DNA from 2 places in the Brachybacterium sp. GCM10030252 genome. Region 2 is predicted to be linked to the other one. Evidence: riboswitches for the same ligand, from Rfam matches in the RefSeq annotation. Region 2 holds a riboswitch; the other holds the start of a gene.
What was found. Region 2 has a riboswitch for FMN ahead of ribD (bifunctional diaminohydroxyphosphoribosylaminopyrimidine deaminase/5-amino-6-(5-phosphoribosylamino)uracil reductase RibD). Riboswitches for the same ligand answer to the same signal wherever they lie in the genome.

Region 1: it holds a riboswitch for FMN, as region 2 does, so the genes downstream of both, pnuC (nicotinamide riboside transporter PnuC) here and ribD (bifunctional diaminohydroxyphosphoribosylaminopyrimidine deaminase/5-amino-6-(5-phosphoribosylamino)uracil reductase RibD) in region 2, are expected to answer to the same signal.

The regions. Positions count from the first base shown of each region.
Region 1 covers NZ_JBHTDM010000004.1:342,537-353,826, reverse strand. Annotated here, with positions in the region: gene ACFQRJ_RS03335 (diacylglycerol/lipid kinase family protein) at 1-647, opposite strand, end outside; gene tatC (twin-arginine translocase subunit TatC) at 644-1,468, opposite strand; gene tatA (Sec-independent protein translocase subunit TatA) at 1,613-1,957, opposite strand; gene ACFQRJ_RS03320 (WYL domain-containing protein) at 2,074-4,113, opposite strand; gene ACFQRJ_RS03315 (DUF3866 family protein) at 4,162-5,289, shown strand; gene ACFQRJ_RS03310 (PH domain-containing protein) at 5,431-5,898, opposite strand; gene hisG (ATP phosphoribosyltransferase) at 5,904-6,761, opposite strand; gene ACFQRJ_RS03300 (phosphoribosyl-ATP diphosphatase) at 6,906-7,169, opposite strand; gene ACFQRJ_RS03295 (hypothetical protein) at 7,251-7,478, opposite strand; gene pnuC (nicotinamide riboside transporter PnuC) at 7,519-8,223, opposite strand; FMN riboswitch at 8,317-8,434, opposite strand; gene rpe (ribulose-phosphate 3-epimerase) at 8,627-9,313, opposite strand; gene ACFQRJ_RS03280 (RsmB/NOP family class I SAM-dependent RNA methyltransferase) at 9,310-10,983, opposite strand; gene fmt (methionyl-tRNA formyltransferase) at 10,980-11,290, opposite strand, start outside.
Region 2 covers NZ_JBHTDM010000006.1:172,708-183,997, reverse strand. Annotated here, with positions in the region: gene gyrB (DNA topoisomerase (ATP-hydrolyzing) subunit B) at 1-2,005, opposite strand, end outside; gene ribH (6,7-dimethyl-8-ribityllumazine synthase) at 2,448-2,939, opposite strand; gene ribB (3,4-dihydroxy-2-butanone-4-phosphate synthase) at 2,936-4,267, opposite strand; gene ACFQRJ_RS05630 (riboflavin synthase) at 4,264-4,923, opposite strand; gene ribD (bifunctional diaminohydroxyphosphoribosylaminopyrimidine deaminase/5-amino-6-(5-phosphoribosylamino)uracil reductase RibD) at 4,941-5,999, opposite strand; FMN riboswitch at 6,126-6,255, opposite strand; gene ACFQRJ_RS05620 (DUF721 domain-containing protein) at 6,322-7,170, opposite strand; gene recF (DNA replication/repair protein RecF) at 7,167-8,426, opposite strand; gene dnaN (DNA polymerase III subunit beta) at 8,446-9,570, opposite strand; gene dnaA (chromosomal replication initiator protein DnaA) at 10,124-11,290, opposite strand, start outside.

The DNA of each region.
Region 1 (11,290 bases), on a different contig from region 2:
ATCCCCCCACCGTAGACGCCCGTGTTGCAGAGCGTGAGGACGGTGGCATCCAGAGCCGTGCGCTCGCCTCCGTCGACCTCGAGCCAGTACGGGAACGGCTTGAACGCGGAGAACTCGCGCATCACGGCCGTGGTGTACCGCACGGTGTGCCCGCGCTTGGAACCGTTGGCCCGCGCGTTGACCAGGGCGTCGAAACCGAGGTTGACGTTGCCCAGAGCCAGCGAGCGATGCGGCAGCGCGTGCTCCCCGGCGGCGACGATCTCGATCGCGTCGATCGCGACCACCGGCCGGGACAGGGCGTGCAGCAGCGCTCGCGTGGACTCCTCGGGATCATTGGCAGGCAGCCCCAGCGCGCGGGCGAAGTCGTTCCCGCTCCCGGCGGGGACGATGCCGAGCCGTACCGGGCTGCCGGCGACGATCTCCGCACCCAGGGAGACGGTGCCGTCACCTCCGACGACCACGAGCGCCGTGAGAGTGTCCCGAACTTCCTCAGCGCGAGCCCGGGCCACATGGGCCGAGGGGCCGGAGAGGTCGACGACCGAGATACCGGCCAGGCGCAGCAGGTGGCCGACCTGCCGTCCCACCCGATGTGCCGCGCCGCGGGCCGCAGTCGGGTTCGAGAGCAGCCCCACCCGGAGTCTGCTCACCGGCCGTCCGCATCATCGAGGTCCGAGGGGCCGTCGATCGGCTCCACCTCATCATCGAGGCGGCTGGCTTCGTCGTCGGCGAGATCCTCGTCCCCGCTGCGCTTGTCCTGGCGGCGGTCGTGGAGGATCGCGATGGCCACAGCACCGAAGAACAGGCTCGCGATCGCGAGCGACATCGCGATCAGTGTGAACGGCTCCGGTGTCGGCACCATGACCGCCGTGAAGCCGAAGCTGAGGAAGATCACCCAGCGCCAGGCCTTGAGCATGGTGCGTCCCCGGAGGATGCCGAGGAAGTTCAGCAGCACCAGCACCACCGGCATCACGAAGGCGATGCCGAAGGCGAGCATGGTCTTGACGAGCATGGCCAGGTACTCGTCGTACTTGATCAGCTGCTGGACTTCTTCTGAGTCGGGCGTGAAGCTGAGCAGGACGGGAACCAGCTGGTTCACGGCCCAGTAGCCGGCGACGCAGCCCAGGAAGAACAGCGGGACCGCGGCCCCGAAGAACCCCATGGCATAGCGGCGCTCGTTCTTGTGCAGGCCCGGCATGACGAACAGCCAGGCCTGGAGCATGATGATCGGTGAGGACAGCAGCAGGCCCGTGTAGGCGGACATCTGCAGACGGACGTTCAATCCCGTGCCCACGCCCTGGAAGTTCAGCTCAGCCTGCATGCCTTGGGCGGCGGCGAGCACGAAGGGCCGTTTCAGCGCTTCGAAGACCCAGGGGAAGACGAACCAGCCGACGATCGAGAGGATCAGGACGGCGACAGCGCTGATCACGAGGCGATTGCGCAGTTCGACCAGATGCTCCCCCAGGGACATCCGTCCTTCGGGATCCTTGGACCGCCGCGCCGCCGTCCGCCCACGTCCCTGCGTATCACTCGCCACGGGTCTGCTTCCTCCCAGCATTCTGGGTCCGGGCGATCACTCGCCCGGACCCGTCAACGTCGTTCAGCGACGAGGTGCTCAGTCGCGACGGTAGGAGTCGTCGTCCTCACGTGCGCGGACGGGCTCGCGATCGGCGCGCTCGGCCTCGTCGCGCGGATCGTACTCGCGGTCCTCGCGCGGACGGCGCTCCTCGCGCTCGCGATCGGCCCGGGAGGAGGCGGTGCGGCGGTCGACGACCTCGTCCTCGTCCTCATCCTCGGCCTTGCCGCGCTCGTCCCCGCGCAGCTCCTCCACCTCGCTCTTGAAGATGCGCATGGACTTGCCCATGTTGCGTGCCAGTCCGGGCAGCTTGTTGGCACCGAACAGAAGGATCACCAGCACGACCAGCAGGATGATCGCCCAGGGATTGCGAAATAGGTTCATGGAATTCCCTTTCAACTGCGCCGCGATGTCGCACGGGCGCACCCATCATCCCACAGCGGACTGGGCACTCGACGAGCCGCTCCGGGGCGGCCCGGCCCACCGCGCGGCGGGTCATCTCAGACTAGCGGCTGCGGCTCGTGGTGGCGGCCGGCTGCGGCCTGCGCCACGGTCACGATCGTGTCTCTCAGATCACGTGGCGAGAGGACCTCCACCGCGCCGGCGGATTCGAGGACGGCGTCGACCAGCGCGGCCCGGACCGGGCGGTCCAGGCGGGCGAAGGTGACGTCGTCCTGTCCGTCGCGCAGCTCGGCGGCATCGAACGACTCGGCCACCCAGCGTCCCGGTGGGTCCAGGCGCACCCAGACCTCCCCGTCCACGCGCCCCTCGAGCGCAGGGCCGGTGCTCGGTTCGGCACGCAGCGGCGGGGTCCCGTCCGGCAGGACCTCCACGATGCGGTCCAGACGGAATCGGCGCTCCCCGCCGGCGAGCTCGCACTCGGCGAGCAGATAGGAGCGGGCACCGTCGGTCTCGATCCGCAGCGGTCGGACGCGCCGCACGCTGGTCCCCGCGCGGTCGGCCGAGGAATAGCGGATGGTCAGGCGGCTCTCCTGGGAGTCCTCGTCCGCGCGCAGCGCGTGGTGGACGGCGGCGAGCACCGTCTCCGCCCGGTCGGCGGTGCGCGAGGCCATCTCGTCGGACGCGGCGGCGTCGGCCAGTTCGGCGCGGGTCGGCGGCGCCTCGGAGCCGCGCGCGGTCCCGTCGGCGTCGATAGCCCCGGCGTCGGGCACCTCCCCGAGGCCGGCGAGCAGCTTCCGGCGGGCGCCGGCGACGATGCTCTCCGCCTGCCCGGCCGACGGTTCGAGGGCGGCGAGGCCTGCCAGCAGTGCCGTGACCTCGACGGCGCTGAGGCGCAGAGCGCGGCGCAGCGGCTCCGCGTTGCGGACGCGGACGGTGCCGTGCTCCCACTCCGCCTCGATGAGGTCCTCCCAGCCGGTGCCCATGTCGCCGCAGACGAACAGCACCTGCAGATCGGTGACCAGCTGCTTCTCCGTGATGCCGAGGGCATCGGCGAGCTCACCGAGGTCGGCCTCCCCGCGGGACATCACATAGGACGCCTCGGAGATCAGCCGGGAGAGCAGATCGTTCCCGGTCGGAGTGGTCCGGATGCGCGGAGCGGGCCGCACGGTCGCGGCGTCGACGGCCGCCGTATCGGGCTCACCCGAATGCGTCTCGGCGATGGCCGAGAGGACTTCGCCCAGTTCGCGGCGCCAGGCGCTGGGCTCGACCAGCTCGACCCAGCGCACATCGCCGAGGACCAGCCTGCGCGCCGCCGGGCGGGGCAGGGAGGGCAGCTCGACGCGCTCCTCGTCCAGGGCCGCTCCGGCACGGTCACGGAGGTCGAGGGCCTTGTACGGGGCCGCGTCCAGCACGGCGACGGACTGATCGTCACTGTCGTGCATCTTCTCGAGCACGCTGGAGAGGTCCGTGTGCTCGGGCCGGGGCTGCGTGGCCGGGGCGCCCTGCGCCGGGAAGGACTCGATGCGGGAGGCACGGAACACCCGCGGGGCGGCGCGGTCGAGATCCCAGCCGTGGACATACCAGTGGCCATCGTGGACACCCACCACCCATGGCTCGACGGTGCGCTCTGCCGGGGCACCATGTGTGCCGCGATAGACGAATCGCACCGAGCGGGCCGAGGTCACGGCCTCCAACAGCGGTGTGAGCACCGGGAGCGACTCCACTGCGCCGCGCGGGGTGCGTCGCAGCAGATCGGGGTCCGCGTCGTGTCCGAGGCTGAGCAGCTTGGAGCGGACCCGGCGCGCGGCTCCGCCGGCGGCGGCATCGTCCCAGGCACGGCTCGCGGCCAGCAGCACCGTGTACTCCTCGGTGGTGAGGTCGAGGACGGCTCCGGACTCCGCGGCGTCGATCCGGTAGTAGACGGTGTTCTCGTCGAACAGGTCACGGTCGGTCACCAGCGGCAGACCGAGGTCGAGGATCGCCGCCTTGTCGCGCTCGAACATGCGCTCGGCGGCCTGCTCCGACGGGGCCTGGGCGTAATCGGGGATGACGGCGAACAGCTTCGCGCGATCGATGCGCCGGCGGGAGCCGATCGTCATGATCACGTTGAGCATTCTTTCCACACTCTTGGCAGCCACCTGCACAGACTAACCGTCCCCTGGCGCGCGCGGCCCTAAGCTGGGCCCATGCTGCGTTGGGAACGAGGAACGGTGACCGGGGTCCGAACGTCCTGGCACGGGGTCGAACGGCTGCACGTCGAGCTCGACGGCGAGGATGATGAGCCCGCAGGCGGTGAGACGGTCGAGGCGATCGCCTATCCGGAGCTGACCGGAACTCCCGCGCGGGGAGAACGCGTACTGCTGAACACCAATGCGCTCCGTCGTGAGCTCGGAACCGGCGGAGATGCCCTGGTGGTGGCGCGCCTCGACGTGCTGCCGACATCGGCGGAACCGGCCGGGCACATGATCAAGGCCCGGTACACACCGACGCAGACCATGGTCGATGCGATCGACGATCCGGACAGCGAGCACTACGAGACGATCCGGGCGGCGCAGGACATCGAGGGCATGCCCGTGGTGGTGGCGGACCTGCACTCGTCCCTGCCCGCGATCCTCGCCGGAATCCGTGCCCAGCGGCACTCGGCGCGCATCGCGTACGTCCACACCGACGGGGCCGCCCTGCCGGCGGCGTACTCGCGCGCCGCGGCAAGGCTCCGCGAGGCCGGGCTGCTCGCGGCGGTGATCAGTACGGGCCAGTCCTTCGGGGGCGACCTCGAGGCCGTCACGGTGCATTCGGCGCTGCTCGGAGCGCGGCACGTGGTCGCGGCCGACGTGGTGATCGCGGTCCAGGGTCCCGGGAATCTCGGTACCGGCACCGGGTGGGGCTTCTCCGGGATCCAGTCCGCCGAGGCGCTGCACGCGACCGCCGTGCTGGGCGGCACCCCCGTCGCCACGCTGCGGGTCTCCGGAGCCGACCCTCGTCGTCGTCATCGGGGACTCTCCCACCACTCCTCCACCGTGTACGGCCGGGCGACGCTGACCCCGGTGCATCTGCCGCTGCTCGAGCGCAAGTATCACAAGTACAACGGTTTTCATGCGTCGGTTCGCGAACAGGTGAAAACGTCGATCATGGAGCCTGCTCGCGCCAGAGGCATCGAGCACCAGCTCGCCGAGGTCGATGCACGAGGTCTGCGGGACGCTCTCGAGGACGTCCCGGTGCGGCTGTCGACGATGGGCCGCTCGCTCGCCGAGGACCCCGAGGCCTTCCGCTATGCGGCGATGGCAGGGCGCTGCGCCGCCTCGCTGATCCCCTAGCCCGAGGGAGCGGATGCCGGGACGCTGTGCGGACGGCACCGGAATCCGAGCCGCTCCCACCGGGGCCGTCCGAACCGGGGTCTTCCGAACCGGGGTCTGCCGGACCGGGGCTCCCGGACCGGTTCCGCAGACGTGGCGCACTCAGCCGACGTCGGGGGCCTCTCCACGTTCGCGCACCAGGTCGCGCAGCCGCCGGGCTGCCGCGATGCCGCGCTCACCGTCGTAGCGCTGGATCGCGTTCAGCGCCAGAGTCGTGCCGTCGGCCAGATCGAGGTGCGCCCACGGATCCCCCACCGGGAACCTGATGGCGAGGATCTCGGCCCAGTCCAGCGTGCGTGCCCGGAAGACGTTGCGCACCTCGAGGGAGTCCGGCCCGGCGATCAGCCGCACCGACGCCTCGAGGTGGCAGAAGAGGAGGATCAGCACGCCCACGGCCACCAGGCCGAGGCGGCCACCGAGCAGGAGACCGGGGATGACGACCGCACCTGCCACTGTCCCGCCGAGCACGACCACTCCCGTGATGTACCCGGCGATACGCACCATCCGCGGCCGGATCACGACGGTCGCCGGCTCCCGGCCGATGGGATGCTCCGGCTCCCTCGGATCCATGGTTCTCAGATACGGCAGGCCTGGATCGCCGTGACCAGGATCGCCCGGGCGCCGACGTCGTAGAGGTCGTCCATCATCCGGTGGGCGGCCTTGCGCTCGACCATCGCCCGCACGGCGTGCCACTCTCCCCCGTGCAGCGGGGAGACCGTCGGCGATTGGAAGCCGGGGGTGATCTGTACGGCCTGCTCCATCAGGGCGGTGGGGATGTCGTAGTCCAGCATCACGTGCTCTCGGGCCACCAGCACTCCGCGGATGCGGCGCTCGAGGACCTCGAGGGAGTGGGCCGCGGTCTCCTCCAGCTCCATCCCGGGCCGGGAGAACAGGACCGCCTGACTGGTCATGATCGGTTCTCCGAAGGGTTCGAGCCCTGCCTGACGCAGCGTCGTGCCGGTCTCGACGACGTCGGCGATCACATCGGCCACGCCCAGACGGATCGAGGACTCGACGGCTCCGTCGAGGTGGACCACCTCGGCGTTGATGCCCCGTTCGGCCAGGTAGTCGCCGACGAGGTTCTCGTAGCTGGTGGCGATCCGGGCGCCCTCCAGGCTCGCCACGTCCTCGCGCGTCCCGATCGGGGCCGCGAAGCGGAACGTGGAGCCGGCGAAGCCGAGCGGCAGGATCTCCTGCGCGGGAGTGCGGGAATCCAGCAGCATGTCCTGGCCGGTGATGCCGACGTCCACGGTGCCGGAGCCGACGTAGACCGCGATGTCCCGGGGGCGCAGATGGAACAGCTCGACGTCGTTGTCCTCGTCGAGGACGACGAGCTCCTTGGCCATGCCGCGGCGGCGGTAGCCGGCCTCCTGCAGCAGATCAGCGGCGGGCTCTGACAGGGCGCCCTTGTTGGGAACAGCGATGCGCAGCACGGATACTCCTTCGCCGCCGCGGGGCGGCGCACGGAACGGGGACGGATGGTGGTCAGGGGTGGAGAGGGGCGATGCTGACGTGCGGGCGAGTTGCGTGGGACCCGGCGACCGCCGGGCCCGACGGTCTCGCCGTCGGATCTCGGATCAGAGCCGGCCGTAGACGTCCTCGAGGGTGATGCCCTTGGCGACCATCATCACCTGCAGGTGGTAGATCAGCTGGCTGATCTCCGTGGCCGCGTCGTCATGGGTCTCATGCTCGCAGGCCATCCATACCTCGGCCGCTTCCTCGACGATCTTCTTGCCGATCCCATGGACCCCCGAGTCCAGTTCGCGGACGGTGCCCGACCCTTCGGGTCGGGTGCGGGCCTTCTCGGTGAGCTCGGCGAACAACGCCTCGAAATCCTTCACGGGGCGTAGCTTACGCGTCATGACGGGGAGGCTGCGTGCCCGGCCGTCGACCGGATGTCGACGACTCATGGACAGGCGATCTCACCGGGTGCTCGCGGTGGGATCCGGGGGCGGATGCTCCGTGGCCGCGTCCTGCTCCGGGGCTCGACTGCGGCCATGCGTCAGCCACCACACGAGCAGACCCGTCAGGGTCGCAGCGATGACCAGTCCCACCAGTGCGATGAACAGAAGGACGACCACGAACGGATTGCGGAAGAGGTTCAATGGGTACTCCTGTTCGTCGCTGAGCGGCCGCGTCGTTCGTCGCACGACCCGGGGTCCACGGTACGGGGACTCGCGCGCAGCGCGCTCATTCCTGGCGGACCGTCGGATCCAGGTGGGCTGTCTCGACGGTGACCCGTTCGTCGTGCTCGCGCCGGTTGCGCACCCGCCACCAGACGAAGAACCCCGTCAGCGTGAACACGCCGTAGAAGAGGTACATCAGGGCGCTGGCGTAGTAGCCCGCACTGACCAGCAGGGGGACGCCGACGATGTCGACGGCCACCCAGATCAGCCAGAACTCGACCCAGCCCTTGGCCATCCCGAAGGTGGCCAGGAGGCTGCCCACGAAGATCCACGCGTCGGCCCAGACGGGCTCGTAGGAGCCCAGGGCGCGAAAGATCGGGGTGAGCCCGGCGGTGCCGCCGACCATGGCGACGAGCAGGAGGATGCGGGTCCGCCAGGAGGCCCACTCGGGCTCGACGGCGGTGCCGCCCTCGTGCCGAGCCTGCTGCCAGCGGACCCAGCCGTAGATGCTGGTGGCGATGAACATCACCTGGCGGCCTGCCTGGCCGAGCAGATCCACGGTCCCGGCGCTGCCGAACAGGGAGCCCAGGAACACCGTCAGCAGCAGCGCGTTGCCGGCGATGCCGATGGGCCAGGCCCAGACCTTGCGGCGCATGCCGCCGAGCGCGCTGAGCAGGCCGAAGAGGTTGCCGAGAACCTCGCGCCAGAGGATGAACTGACCGCCCGCGAACTCGAGTCGCGCGTCGAAGAGCCACTGCAGAAGATCCATGCCGGTCCTTTCTCCGCCGATGCAGTGGCTCCGGGGGGAAAAGGGGTTCCGGCAGGCCGCCGGGAGGCGCCAGGGCGCGCCGGCGACATGCAGGACGTGCGCCTCTCATCCAGGCTGTACTGTCGGTGCCGGAATTCCACCGGCTCCACCGCCGAAGCGGGTCGCGGACTGTCACCGCCGGCTCGGACTTTCACCGACCCCGGAGCACGTCACTGGTCGTGACGGGACAATGCTAGCCGCCTCGCGTCGTGACCGGCGGGCCCGTGGCCGAGTGTGGCGAACGCCCTCCCGCCGGGGCAGCGGGCACCGGTCAACCCCGACGATTCGGGGGCTGAGCCCCCCCCCGATCGCTCGGGCTCCTATGGCACGGACTTCACGAGCCCCGGTGAGCGGCGTGCGAGGTTCAGTGACCCCCGTGGCCTCGCGCCAGCTCCCGCAGGGCCGTGATCTCCTCGGCGGCGTCCTGGGCCTTGTAGATCGCGGAGCCGGCGACGAACACGTTCGCTCCTGCCTCGGCGCAGCGTTCGATGGTCTCGCGGCTGACCCCGCCGTCGACCTGGATGGACACCTCGAGGTTGGCCTCGCTGATCGCGCCGCGGGCGCGGCGGATCTTGGGCAGCATCGTCTCCAGGAAGCTCTGCCCGCCGAATCCGGGTTCGACGGTCATGATCAGCAGCATGTCGAACTCGCCGATGACGTCCAGCAGCGGTTCCACCGCGGTGGCCGGGCGCAGCGCCACGCCGACGGCGGTGTTCTTGCGGCGCAGTTCGCGGGCGAGCTTGATCGGCGCCTTGGCGGCCTCGAGGTGGAAGGTGACCGAGTCCGCGCCGGCCTCGGCGAAGGCGGGGGCCTGGCGGTCGGCGTCCTCGATCATCAGGTGAGCGTCCACGGGGATGTCGCTGCGTCCCACGATCTGCTCGACGACGCTGGGGCCGAAGGTCAGGTTGGGCACGAAGTGGTTGTCCATCACGTCCACGTGGACGCTGTCGGCGCTGGCGATCTTGTCCAGCTCGGTGCCGATGCTCATCAGGTCCGCGTTGAGGATGCTGGGGTGGATGTACTGGCCATCGGTCGAGTACGGGGAGTTCATGAGGGCGAGGTTCCTTCCGCGAGGGGGATCGGGTGCTTGCGCAGCAGGGAGATGTACATGGCGTCGGTGCCGTGCACGTGGGGCCAGAGCTGCACGGCGGGCCCCTCCCCGAGGTCCACCTCGTGGGCCTTGGCCGGTTGGATCGCGGCGCGCACGGCGTCTCGGGCATCGAGCTGCTCGACATCCTCACGTCGGGAGAGGACGTCGGTGACCACGAGTCGGGTCTCGGCGAGGTGCGGGGAGCACGTCACGTAGGCGACGACGCCTCCGGGCGCGGTGGCGTCCAGCGCGGAGGTCAGCAGGTCGCGCTGGAGCACGCCGAGGTGGCCGATGTCCCCGGGCGTGCGGCGCCAGCGGGACTCGGGGCGGCGGCGCAGGGCGCCCAGACCCGAGCACGGCACGTCGACCAGGACCCGGGAGAAGTGCCCGGGCAGTTCCGCACCGATCTCGGTGCCGTCGGCGGTGCGGGTGGTGATCTCGCAGCCGGCCTCCTGCAGGGGCGCGATGGAGCGGTCGACGAGTTCGGTGCGGTGGGGCTGGACCTCGACCGCGAGCAGGTCGGCATCGTGGTCGATGGTCAGCCCGCCCAGCAGGGCCGTCTTTCCTCCGGGGCCCGCGCACAGGTCCAGCCAGTGGGCATCGTCCGCACGGACGAGATCGTCCGCACCGAGGGCGAGGGCGAGCGCTGCGAGCTGGCTGCCCTCGTCCTGGACGGCGACCCGGCCCTGCTTGACCGGGTCGATGCCGCCGGGGTCCCCGGACGGCCAGGAGGCGGCGAAGATGCTGAGCTCGCCGGCGCTCGCGCCGTGGTCGATGAGCTCGTCGAGATCGATGAGGCCGGGGCGCATGACCAGGGACACTGCCGGAGCGGCGTTCTGGGCGGCCAGCAGCTCATCGATCTCGGACCGGTCGCGACCGTTGCCCGCGAGGGCGTCGGTGAGCGCCCGCACCACCCAACGGGGGTGGGAGTGGACCATGGCGAGATGACCGGTCAGGTCACGCTCGCGAGCTGGAGCGACCTCGGCGATCCACTCCTCCAGGGGCTTCTCCCCCACCCGGCGCAGGATCGCGTTGACGAAGCTCGCGGCGCCGGCGCCCACCTCCGAGCGGGCCAGTGCCACGGTCTCGGAGGTGGCGGCATGCGGGGCGACGGTCATGTCCAGCAGCTGATAGGCGCCCAGGCGCAGCACGTCCAGCAGTGCCGGGTCGACGTCGTCCAGCGGGCGGTCGATGCAGGCGGCGAGGATCGCGTCCAGGCGACCCTGGGCGCGCAGGGAGCCGTAGAAGAGCTCGGTGGTGAAGGCGGCATCGCGACCGGAGAGCCGATTGCTGCGCAGCAGGCGCGGAAGGACGAGGTTCGCGTACGAGTCCTCCTCGCGGACCAGGCGCAGCCCTTCGTAGGCCACCTGCCGAGAACCGGTGGCGCGGCGACCGCGCTCGGAGGGCCGTGAGGAGGACCAGCCACGGCGGGGGCCGCCCTGGCCGCGGGAACCCGAGCGCTCCCGCCCCTTCGCGTCGCGACCGCCGGAGGGGGCCGTCCCGCGCCCCTCCTCCCGGCGGGCCCGGTCATCGCGGCCACCGCTGTCGCGGGCACGAGCGTCTCGGCCACGACCATCACGGCTGCGGTCGTCGCGACCGGCGTCCCCCCGTCTGCGGCGCTGGTCGTTCATGCCTGCTCCTCGTCGTCGTCCAGATCGTGTGCGAAGGCGGCGCTGCTGCCCTCGCCGAGGGCCGCGCCGCGGGCCCAGTCCGCTGCCCGCATCGGCCGCTTCCCTGCCGGAGCGACCGTCGCCAGGGCGACGACGTCCGTGCCGGTGCCCACGAGCACCTGGCGGCGGGTGGTCTCGATCCGTCCCGGCGGCACGGGCGGGTGCTCGGGCGGCGCTTCCAGACCGAGAACCTTCAGGCGGGATCCGGCCAGGACCGTCCAGGCTCCCGGGTGCGGGCTCATGCCGCGGATATGGGCACTGACCTCGT
Region 2 (11,290 bases):
CGTCGACGGTGACCTGCTTCAGGGTGCGCGAGTTGGTGTCCATGGTGGTGGTCTGGAGCTCCTTCCAGTCCATCTCGCCGAGGCCCTTGTACCGCTGGATGCCGTTGTCCTTGGGGATCCGGCGGCCGGCGGCGCGGCCGGCCTCGAGGCGCTCGTCGCGCTCGTCGTCGCTGAAGACGTACTCGTGCGGGGCGTTGGACCACTTCAGGCGGTACAGCGGCGGCATGGCGACGAACACGTGGCCGAGCTCGATCAGCGGGCGCATGTACCTAAACAGCAGAGTCAGCAGCAGCGTGACGATGTGCTGGCCGTCCACGTCGGCGTCGGCCATGAGGATGATCTTGTGGTACCGCAGCTTGGTGGCATCGAAGTCCTCGCCGATGCCGGTGCCGAAGGCGGTGATCAGCGAGCGGACCTCCGCGTTGTCGAGCGCGCGGTCCAGCCGGGCCTTCTCCACGTTCAGGATCTTGCCGCGGATCGGCAGGATCGCCTGGTTGTAGGGCTCACGGCCCGAGACCGCGGAGCCGCCGGCCGAGTCGCCCTCGACGATGAAGATCTCCGACTCCGCAGGATTGCGGGAGGCGCAGTCCTTGAGCTTGCCGGGCATGCCGCCGGACTCCAGCGGCGACTTGCGGCGGGTGGCGTCGCGGGCCTTGCGGGCCGCCTCGCGGGCGGCGGCGGCCGCCTGGCCCTTCATGACGATGGCCTTGGCCTCCTGCGGGTGGGAGACGAACCAGTCCTGGAGCTGGTCGGTCATCACCTTGACCATGAAGGTGCGGGCGATGGTGTTGCCCAGCTTGGTCTTGGTCTGGCCCTCGAACTGGGGCTCGCCCAGCTTCACCGAGATCACCGCGGTCAGGCCCTCGCGGATGTCCTCGCCGGTGAGGTTGGCGTCCTTCTCCTTGAGCAGGCCCTGTGCGCGCCCGTAGCGGTTCACGATCGAGGTCAGCGAGCTGCGGAAGCCCTCCTCGTGGGTGCCGCCCTCGTGGGTGTTGATCGTGTTGGCGTAGGTGTGCACGGACTCCGAGTAGGCACCCGTCCACTGCATGGCCACCTCGACGGAGATGTGCGCCTCGGTGTCCTCGGACTCGAAGGAGATGATGTCGGGGTGGATCACCTCGGCCTTCTTCGCCGTGTTGATGAACTCGACGAAGTCCTGCAGGCCGCGCTCGTAGAGGTAGGTGACCGAGTGCGGCCCGGTCCCCGTGCCGGCGCCCTCGGCCGCCAGCTCGACGTCGACTATGTCGTCCTCGCCGTCCTGATCGTCCTCGGACGGGCGCTCGTCGGTCAACGTGATCCGCAGGCCCTTGTTCAGGAACGCCATCTGCTGGAACCGCTTGCGCAGGGTCTCGAAGTCGTAGACGGTCTCGTCGAAGATCTCGTCATCGGCCCAGAAGGTGATGGTGGTGCCGGTCTCCTCGGTCTCCTCGCCCTTGTCCAGCGGGCCCTCGGGGACGCCGCGCCGGTAGGCCTGGCGCCACACGTGGCCCTGGCGGCGGATCTCCACCTCCATCCGGGAGGACAGGGCGTTGACCACGGAGGAGCCCACGCCGTGCAGACCGCCGGAGACCGCGTAGCCGCCGCCGCCGAACTTGCCGCCGGCGTGCAGCACGGTCAGCACCAGTTCCACCGCGGGCTTCCCCTCGGTGGGGTGCATGTCCACGGGGATGCCGCGGGCGTGGTCGACGACGCGGACGCCGCCGTCGGCCAGCAGGGTCACCTCGATGGCGTCGCCGTGGCCGGCCATCGCCTCGTCCACGGAGTTGTCGACGATCTCCTGGACCATGTGGTGCAGGCCCCGCTCACCGGTGGAGCCGATGTACATGCCCGGGCGCTTGCGGACCGCCTCGAGGCCCTCGAGGACGGTGATGTCCGAGGCCTCGTAGTGCTCGGGAGCGTGGGCGGCCCGTTCGCCGGCGGACCCGGGCACCGGGGCGGCGGCGGTCTCCTCGCTGGTTCCGGACGACGGGTCCGGGATGCTCTGGGGCGCGTCCTGGTCGGGCATGGGTCGGTCGCTGTCGCTCACCTGGTGTGGCTCCTCGCAGTCCTGGGTCCCTCGGCCCGGAGTGCGCCGAGGGGAGTTCGGCAGTGCGCCGCGGCCCATGGGTCCGGCTCAGCACACAGGCGGCCCACGGAGCTCCCGCGCGCGCACGCGCGTACGGGGACCCGTAGGCCACAGCGGCCGAGCCGACGGCATGAGTCCACGAGGACGTCGGAGGACGTCGGCCGAACCTGCTCGATTCTACCGGAAAACGCCGTCTGGACCTACTACGCCACTCCGTCGTGTGGACAACGTGACGCAGAATCGGTGCCACGCGTCGCGCGAAGGGCTCTGCAAGGCGCCGACGGACCGGCCGACGGGGACCGGTACGTCGCCCGGGGTCCGGGCGCGGCACAGGCGAATCTGAGGATCCGATGCGTCCGCGCCGGCCGGTCCCCGCGGCTACTCAGCTCCTCCCGCCAGCGGCCGACGGGATCCTCCCGAGCACTCCGGCCGTGACCAGAGCCGCCGAGGCGGCCTCGTATCCCTTGTCCTCACCGGATCCGGGCAGACCCGCACGATCCAGCGCCTGCTGCTCATCATCGCAGGTCAGGAGGCCGAAGCCCACAGGGATCCCGTGGTCGAGGCTGACCCGGGAGAGTCCGTCGGTCGCCGCCCGGCAGACGTAGTCGAAGTGCGGGGTCCCGCCGCGGATGACGACGCCGAGGGCGACGACGACGTCGTGGGTGCGGGCCAGGCGGTCCGCGACCACGGCCAGCTCCATGCTGCCGGGGACGCGGAGCACGGCCGGATCGGGCAGCTGAGCCTCGGCGCAGGCGCGCAGGGCGCCGGCGATCAGACCGTCCATCACCTGGTCGTGCCAGGAGGCCGCGACGAGGGCGACGCGGGCGCCGGGCAGGTGGGGGATCTCCGCGGTGGGGCTTCCGGATCCGCTCATGGTCTCTCTCCGTTCGGTGCGGTGCCGGCCTCGCGGGGGAGGCCGGCGGAGGTGATCGGTGGCAGGCCGACGAGGTGATGGCCCAGCCGGTCGCGCTTGGTGGTCAGGTACGCGAGGTTCTCGGGGGTGGCGTGGGTGGTGAGGTCCACCGTGCCCGTGACCTCGACGCCTCCGGCGCGCAGCGCGTCGGCCTTCGCCGGGTTCTGGGTGAGCAGCTCGATCGCGCCGACGCCGAGGTGGTCGAGGATCTGCGGGACGATCGTGAAGGATCGGGAGTCGACGGGGAGGCCGAGATCGAGGTTGGCGTCGACGGTGTCGCGGCCGTGCTCCTGGAGCGCATAGGCGCGCAGCTTCTCCAGCAGCCCGATGCCGCGGCCCTCATGGCCGCGGAGCAGGATCAGCACCCCCCGACCGGCGGCATCGATGCGGGCGAGCGACTCCTCGAGCTGGGGACCGCAGTCGCAGCGCCGGCTGCCCAGGATGTCCCCGGTGACGCACTCGGAGTGGACCCGCGTCAGCACCGGCCCGGGCGTGGTGACCTCGCCGCGCACGAGGACCAGGTGCTCTGCCGAGCCCTCGCGGACGGCGAGCGCACGGAACCGGCCGTATCTCGTCGGCAGCTCCACCGGCGCCGTGACCTCCAGCGGCTCGTGCCTCGCCTGCGGGACGGGAGCGGCCGGCAGCTCCGGAGACTCCGCGAACGCCGGAGCGTCGTGGGTCCGCCGGTGCTCGACGAGGGCCTCGATGGAGATCATGGCCAGACCGTGCTCATCGGCGAACTCGCGCAGGGCGGGCCCGCGCATCATGCTGCCGTCGTCGTGGACGAGTTCGACGATCATCCCGACGTCCGGCAGTCCCGCCAGGCGCGTGAGGTCCACCGCGGCCTCGGTGTGGCCGCGCCGCTCGAGCACGCCGCCGTCGCGGGCTCGCAGGGGGAAGACGTGTCCCGGTCGGATCAGATCGCCGGGGCCGGACCGCGGGGAGGCCAGCACCTGCAGGGTGCGGGCCCGGTCGGCGGCGCTGATGCCGGTGGTGACGCCCTCGTGGGCGTCGACGCTGACCGTGTACGCGGTGCGCAGCGGATCGGCGTTGGAGGCGACCATCAGCGGCAGCTCGAGGGCGTCGGCCCGGGCGGCGTTCACGGGCGCGCAGAGCAGACCGCTGGAGTACCGCACGGCGAAGGCCAGCAGCTCCGGGGTCACGGCGCTCGCGGCGAGGATCAGGTCGCCCTCGTTCTCGCGGTCCTCGTCGTCGATCACGATCACGGGCCGGCCGGCTGCGATGTCGTCGATCGCGCGGGGTATCGGGTCCAGTCGCAGCGTGCTCATCGTCCGGTCTCCGCTCCGGCCAGTGCGCCGGCGGTCAGCTTCTCGACGTACTTCGCGAGCACGTCGACCTCCAGGTTGACCCGGTCGCCCACGCGGCGCAGGCCAAGCGTGGTGCGCTCGAGGGTCTCGGGGATCAGCCCGATGGTGACCAGGCCGTCCTCGAGCGCGGCGACGGTGAGGCTCACCCCGTCCACGGTGAGCGAGCCCTTCTCCACGAGGTAGCGATCCAGGCCCGGGGTGCTCAGGCGCAGCAGCGTCCCGCCCTCGCCCTCCTCGCGGCCCAGGATCTCGCCGACCCCGTCGACGTGGCCCTGGACGATGTGCCCGCCCAGGCGCCCGTCGGCGCGCAGCGAGCGCTCGAGGTTCACGCGGTCGCCGGCGCTGAGACCCGCGAGGGTGGTGGCGGCGAGGGTGGTGGGGATGACGTCGGCGGTCCAGATCTCGCCGTCGATGTCCGCGACGGTCAGGCAGCAGCCGCTGACGGCGATCGAGTCGCCGAGGGCGACGTCCTCGAGGACGTGGGGCGAGCGGATCCGCAGCCGGACGGTGCCGTGGTCGGGCCCGGTCCCGTCGGGCCGGGGCTGGTCGGGATGGGACTGGTCGGGCGGGATGACGGCGTCGACCGTCCCCAGCTCCTCGATGAGGCCTGTGAACATGGTGGGTTCCCTTCGGGTCAGGGTCGGGTGGTGCGGGGGCGCAGGGTCAGCTGGAGGTCGGTGCGCCCGTCGGGTGAGGTCAGTGGCTCGGTGGTGACGAGGTCGAGGTCGAGGCGGTCGGCGATCGTGGTGATGCCGAGGTCACCGATCCCGGCGGGGCCGGCGCCGAGCAGGGTCGGGGCGAGGTGGACGATGAGTTCGTCGACCGTGCCGGCGGCGAGGAAGGCGGCGGTGAGAGTGGGCCCGCCCTCGAGCAGCACGTGGCGTTGCCCGCGCTCGAAAAGATCGGTGAGGGCGCTGGAGGGATCCCGGGTGCGCAGCGGGATCTCGGGGCCGGCTCCGTCCAGGGCCGGCAGCGGCGGGTGGTCGCTGGTGCCCATGACGGCCCGGTGCGGCTGCCGGGGCAGGAGCGTGCCGTCGCCCCGGCGGGCGGTGAGGGTCGGATGGTCCGCGCGCGCGGTGCCGGTACCGATCAGCACGGTGTCGCAGGTGGCGCGGAGGCGGTGGACCTCCTGCCGGGCGGTCTCGCCGGTGATCCAGCGGCTGCTGCCGTCGGCCGCGGCAGCCTTGCCGTCCAGGGTGAGGGCGATCTTCGCGGTGACCAGGGGGCGGCCGTGCCGCAGGCCGTGCTCCCAGCCGCGGTTCAGGGCGGCCGCCCGCGCCGCGAGATCCTCCGGGACCTCGTCCTCGACCTCGATCCCTGCGGCGCGCAGCGTCTCGATCCCGCCGGCGGCCACGGGGTTCGGATCCCGGCGGGCGATGACGACCCGGGCGATGCCGGCGGCGATCAGCGCGTCCGCGCACGGATCGGTGCGGCCGACGTGGGTGCAGGGCTCGAGCGTGACGACGGCCGTCGCCCCGGCCGGCGATCCCCTTCCCTCACGGCGAGCGCCGGCGAGGGCGTCGGCTTCGGCGTGGGCCGTGCCGGCCCCGCGGTGGTGGCCTTCGGCGAGGACCGTGCCGTCCGGGGTCAGCAGGACGCAGCCGACGCGGGGATTGGGGCCGAGGGGGACGCCAGGATCCGCCGCGATCTCCAAGGCGCGGCGCAGGGCGTCGCGCTCATGCGTGTTCAGCATGCTCTCTCCTCCGGTCCGCGTCGCTCGCGGTCCGGAGTGAGGGAGGGGTCACGGAGGCGGCGTCACTCCGGGGTGCCGCTGCCAGCGCACGGAGAGTGCGCGGCCAGGGCCGTCCGGAGGACGACGTCGCGTGCGCTTCCCATCCGGACTCTGACCGTCGGTCCAGGAGTTCCACCTGGTCAACCGAGGGCCGAAGGCCATCGGGTCGCGGACTGTCACCGCCGGCTCGGAATTTCACCGACCCCAGTGCACGCGAGCTTTCCAGCTCGTCGGAGCCCACGCTAGCAGTCGGTGGCCCGCCGTGGCGGGGCCGAGGCGCGTATCACCCGTAGGTGTCGCGGGGTCCGCGCCAGGTGACAGTGCGCCGGCCCTTCTTCCAGCTGCGCTCGGCCGCGGCCGGGCCCGTGACCCGCAGCTCGGAGATCACGTGGGCGCCGATGTGCTCCTCGATGGTCGTGATCAGCTGGGGTGAGAGCATCCGCAGCTGGGATGCCCAGGCGGAGGAGGAGGCGCTGACCACGAGCACGCCGTCCTCGAAGCTGACGGGGCGGCAGTGGGTGCTGATCCGTTCGCCCACGATGTCGTCCCATTCCTCCAGCACGCGCCCGGCGCTCATCCCCGCGTTCCAGCCCAGGTTCCCCAGCACTTTGCGCAGCACGGTCTCGATGCTCTGGGGGTCCCGGGGGTCCGGCCGGGAGCCCGAGTAGCCGGGCGCGCTGCCGGATCGGTCGCGCACATCTCGTGCCTGGGTCTTCGCCGAGATGGGGAACAGGCCCCGGTCCCGCGCCGCGGCCCGCGAGCGGTTGACCGTGCGGCGGGCCAGTTCGAAGGGGTCGGCCACGGCGGCGAGGTCCGGCGGGTCGTACAGCTCCTCGGTCTCGTCCGCGCCCACCGTGCCGTCACCGTCGCCGGGACCACCAGGGGCGCCCGCCCCGAAGGCCGCGTCCGGGCCGGTGCTGCCCTCGCGGCGCGACCGGGCCGACCCGCTCGGGGCCGTCGCCCGTGAGCCGCGGCCCGACTCCTCCGGTGGAGCCGGCAGTGCCTGTCCGGCTGAGGGGCCGGGACGCGCGCCGTCGGTGCGACCGGTCCAGGTGGAGAGGTCGTAGGGATTGGCGAGGCGCGGCCGGGAGGGACCGTCGCTGCCTGGGTCGCCGCCGGGACGCGGGGTCATGGCCGGCTCCCGTCCTCGCGGGGCACGGCCGCTCCCAGGCTGACGTCGACGACGTGGATCTCGCCGTCCAGGGACGCGGGGATGTCACTGTCGTTCGCGGTGGTGATCAGCACCTGCGACGCGTGGGTGACGATCCGCCCCAAGCGGTCGCGGCGGCGGGTGTCGAGCTCGCTGAAGACGTCGTCGAGGATGAGGATCGGTTCACCGTCCCCGAGGTCGCCCTCCTCGAGCCGCAGCAGATCGTAGGAGGCCAGTCGCAGGGCGAGGGCCAGGGACCAGGACTCGCCGTGGCTGGCATAGCCCTTGGCGGGGAAGTCGTGCAGCCGGATCTCGAGGTCGTCGCGATGCGGCCCGCTGAGCGTGACGCCGCGGTCGATCTCCTCGTCATGGCGGCGGGCGAGCAGATCCAGCAGCACGTCGTGGATCTCGCGGGTGCTGGGCAGCTGTCCCGGCGCGGCCCCGAGCTCGTCCAGTGCGGTGGAGCGGTAGGCGACGTCGGCCGGGGAATCGACGTCCCCACGCTGGTCGGGCGGGAGGTCGAGGGCCTCTTCGGCGCCTTCGTCCGTGGCGACCCGCAGGTAGGAGTAGCCCAGGTGGGGGCGGAGGCGGTTGACCAGGTGGAGCCGGGCGCGCAGCAGATCCGCGCCGAGGCGGGCGAGCTGCTGGTCCCACACCTCGAGGGTGGAGGCGGCCGTCTCGGATGGGTCCAGGCCGCCGACGGGATTGGCGCTGCTGCCGCGGCGCAGGGAACGCATCTGCTTGAGCAGGTTGCTGCGCTGCTTGAGCACACGGTCGTAGTCGGCCTTGACCGAGGCGTAGCGGGGGGCGATGACGAACAGCAGCTCGTCCAGGAAGCGTCGCCGGCCCTCGGGATCGGCCTTGACCAGGCCCAGGTCCTCGGGCGCGAAGAGCACGGCCCGCACCTCGCCGAGCAGGTCGCGCAGGCGGGAGACGTTCTGGCCCTGCAGCCGGGCGCGGTTCGCCCTGCCCGGGGTGATCTCGAGGTCGACCTGCAGCGGGCGACCGGCACGCTGGAAGGTGGCGCGGATGATCGCGGTCGATTCCCCGCGGCGCACCAGTGCCGCGTCGTGCGGCACGCGGTGGCTGGAGAGGGTCGCCAGGTACCACACGGCTTCGACGATGTTCGTCTTGCCCTGGCCGTTCTGGCCGACCATCACCGTGATGCCCGGATGCACCGGCAGGGTGAGCCGCGGGTAGGAGCGGTAGTCCGTGAGGTCGAGAGCGGTCAGCTGCACGGAGAGACCACTCCCGCCCTCAGATCCGCATCGGCATGATCAGGTACTTGTACGAGGTGTCGGGAGTCCCTTCGAGGGAGTCCTGACCGCTCATGACCGAGGGCTTGATGGAGTCGGTGAACACGAGCCGCGCGAACTCCGCGCCGAGGGCGCCGAGCCCGTCGAGCAGGAACCCGGAATTGAAGCCGACGACGAGATCCTCGCCCTCGAGGTGCGCCTCGAGGACTTCGCTGGCCTGGGCGTCGTCACCGGCGCCGGCCTCGAGGGCGACCTGGCCCTCGGTGAAGGACAGTCGCACGGGGGTGTTGCGCTCGGCGACCAGGGAGACGCGCTTGACGGCCTCCATCAGGGGGCCGGTGGCGACGACCGCGGTGATCGCGGTGGTCTCGGGGAAGAGCCGACGCACCGGGGGGTACTCGCCGTCGACCAGCGTCGAGGTCGTGCGGCGGCCGCCGGCCTCGAACCCGATGAGGTTCGCCGAGGCGTCCTCGGCCAGAGCGATGTCGACGCTGCCGCCGGTGGACATCGAGCGGGCGACCTCGTGGAGGGTGCGGCCGCGCACCAGGGCGGTCTGCTCGGCGCCGGGCGTGGTGGGCGTCCAGGTGAGCTCGCGCATCGCCAGGCGGTAGCGGTCGGTGGCCATCAGGGTCATGGTCTCGCCGGTGATCTCGACCTTCACGCCGGTCAGCAGCGGGAGGGTGTCGTCCTTCGAGGCGGCGACGGTGACCTGGCTGATGGCCTCGGAGAACACGTCGGCCGCGACGGACCCGGCCACGGGCGGCATCGACGGCAGCTGCGGGTACTCCTCGACCGGGAGCGTGGCCAGGGCGAAGCGGGCGCTGCCGCAGCGGACCTGGAGCTTGGTGCCCTCGAGCGCGATGGAGACGTCCTTGTTCGGCAGTGCCCGGACGATGTCGGAGAGCATCCGGCCCTGGACCAGGACCTCGCCGGGCTGCTCGACCTCGGCATCGAGTCGGATCTGGGCGCTGACCTCGTAGTCGAACGTGGACAGCTGCAGTTCGCCGCTGGCATCGGCGACGATGCGCACGCCCTGCAGGATCGGCATCGCCGGCCGGACGGGGAGGGTTCGGGTGGCCCAGGAGACGGCGTCGCCGAGGACGCCGCGGTCGAGGTGGAACTTCACCGTTGCCACTCCTTCGCAGTGGTCGAATGCCAGAACTTGATCGAACGGAGCACAGCGTATCGGTTTCGCGGACCTCTCGCCGACACACCGTCCAGGATCCTTGACAGCCGTCCCGCCATCGCGCGTCGATCACCTGTCATGGGCCACCGCGTCATCGGCCCCGTCGTCGGCGCTTCCGACACCCGCGCATCCACATCCCCGTCGAGCAAAGAACTACAGTCCTCTTCTTCACGGCTGTGTACTTCGTGGACAACCACCATCGTCGCAGGTGAGCCCGTATGACGGTCACGTGGACCAGCCGGGGATCGGCGTCATCGCAACGTGCATCGGTTGTGCATGCACCCTTGCGTGCACGGCATTTTTGTCATTCAGCCGTTCACATCGGCTCCTGCGCAGATGCCGATCACTCCACACCGTCCACAGAGTTGTCCACAATTGGGGAGAAGCTGGCGCTGACCAGGAATGTTCTTCAGACACCCGTCAGGGGCCGGTCACTGTCCACAGCATCGTCCCCAGCGCCGTCGGTTTCTCGGGACCACAGGCCCCGCGAGCCTCACGCCCGGGTCGAGGAGCTGGAGCTCTTGATACGCGCAGTCAGCTCTGTGACCTGGTTGAAGATCGCCCGGCGTTCCTTCATCAGCTCGCTGATCTTCTTGTTCGCGTGCATGACGGTGGTGTGGTCCCGCCCGCCGAACTCCTCCCCGATGCGGATCAGCGGCATGTCCGTCAGCTCGCGGCACAGGTACATGCCGATCTGCCGGGCCGAGACCAGCCGGCGGGAGCGGCCGGTGCCGACGATCTCGTCGACCGAGAGGCCGAAGTAGGTCGCGGTCTGGGCGATGATCGTCGACGCCGTGATCTGGGCGCCGTCGTCGTGGGAGAGCAGATCCTTCAGCACGCTCTCGGCGAGCGTGACGTCCATCGGCTGCCGCGAGAGCGAGTGCAGCGCCTGGACGCGGATCAGAGCCCCCTCCAGCTCGCGGATGTTGGTGGCGATGTGCGAGGCGATGTACTCGAGCACCTCGTGCGGGACCTCGCCGGTGTTCTCCTGGGCGACCTTCTTGCGGAGGATCGCGATGCGGGTCTCGAGGTCGGGCGGCTGCACGTCGGTCATCAGCCCCATCTCGAACCGTGACCGCATGCGGTTCTCGAAGCCTCCGAGCTCCTTCGGCGGCAGATCGGAGGTGATCACGATCTGCTTGTCGGTGTTGTACAGCGTGTTGAACGTGTGGAAGAAGGCTTCCATCGTCTCCGGGGCACGCTGGAGGAACTGGATGTCGTCGATGAGCAGGATGTCGATGTCGCGGTAGCGGCGCTGGAACTCCTGGGCCTTGCCGAACTGGCCGGACTGCACGGAGTTGATGAAGTCGTTGGTGAACTCCTCGGAGTTCACGTAGCGCACCACGATGTCCGGGTACAGGCTCTGGGCGTAGTGGCCGACGGCGTGCAGCAGGTGGGTCTTGCCCAGGCCGGAGCCGCCGTAGATGAACAGCGGGTTGTACGCCTTTGCCGGGGTCTCCGAGACCGCCGAGGCGGCGGCCTGTGCGAAGCGGTTCGAGGACCCGATGACGAACGTCTCGAAGGTGTACTTGCCGTTCAGGCGCGAATCCTCGCCGAGCGTGGGCTCGCCGGCGGCCGGCGCCGACGGGCGACGCGGGGCCGGGCCCGGGGACGGCGCCGAGGACCCGGTCAGCGCTGAGAGTCCCGCGTAGGCGCTGGG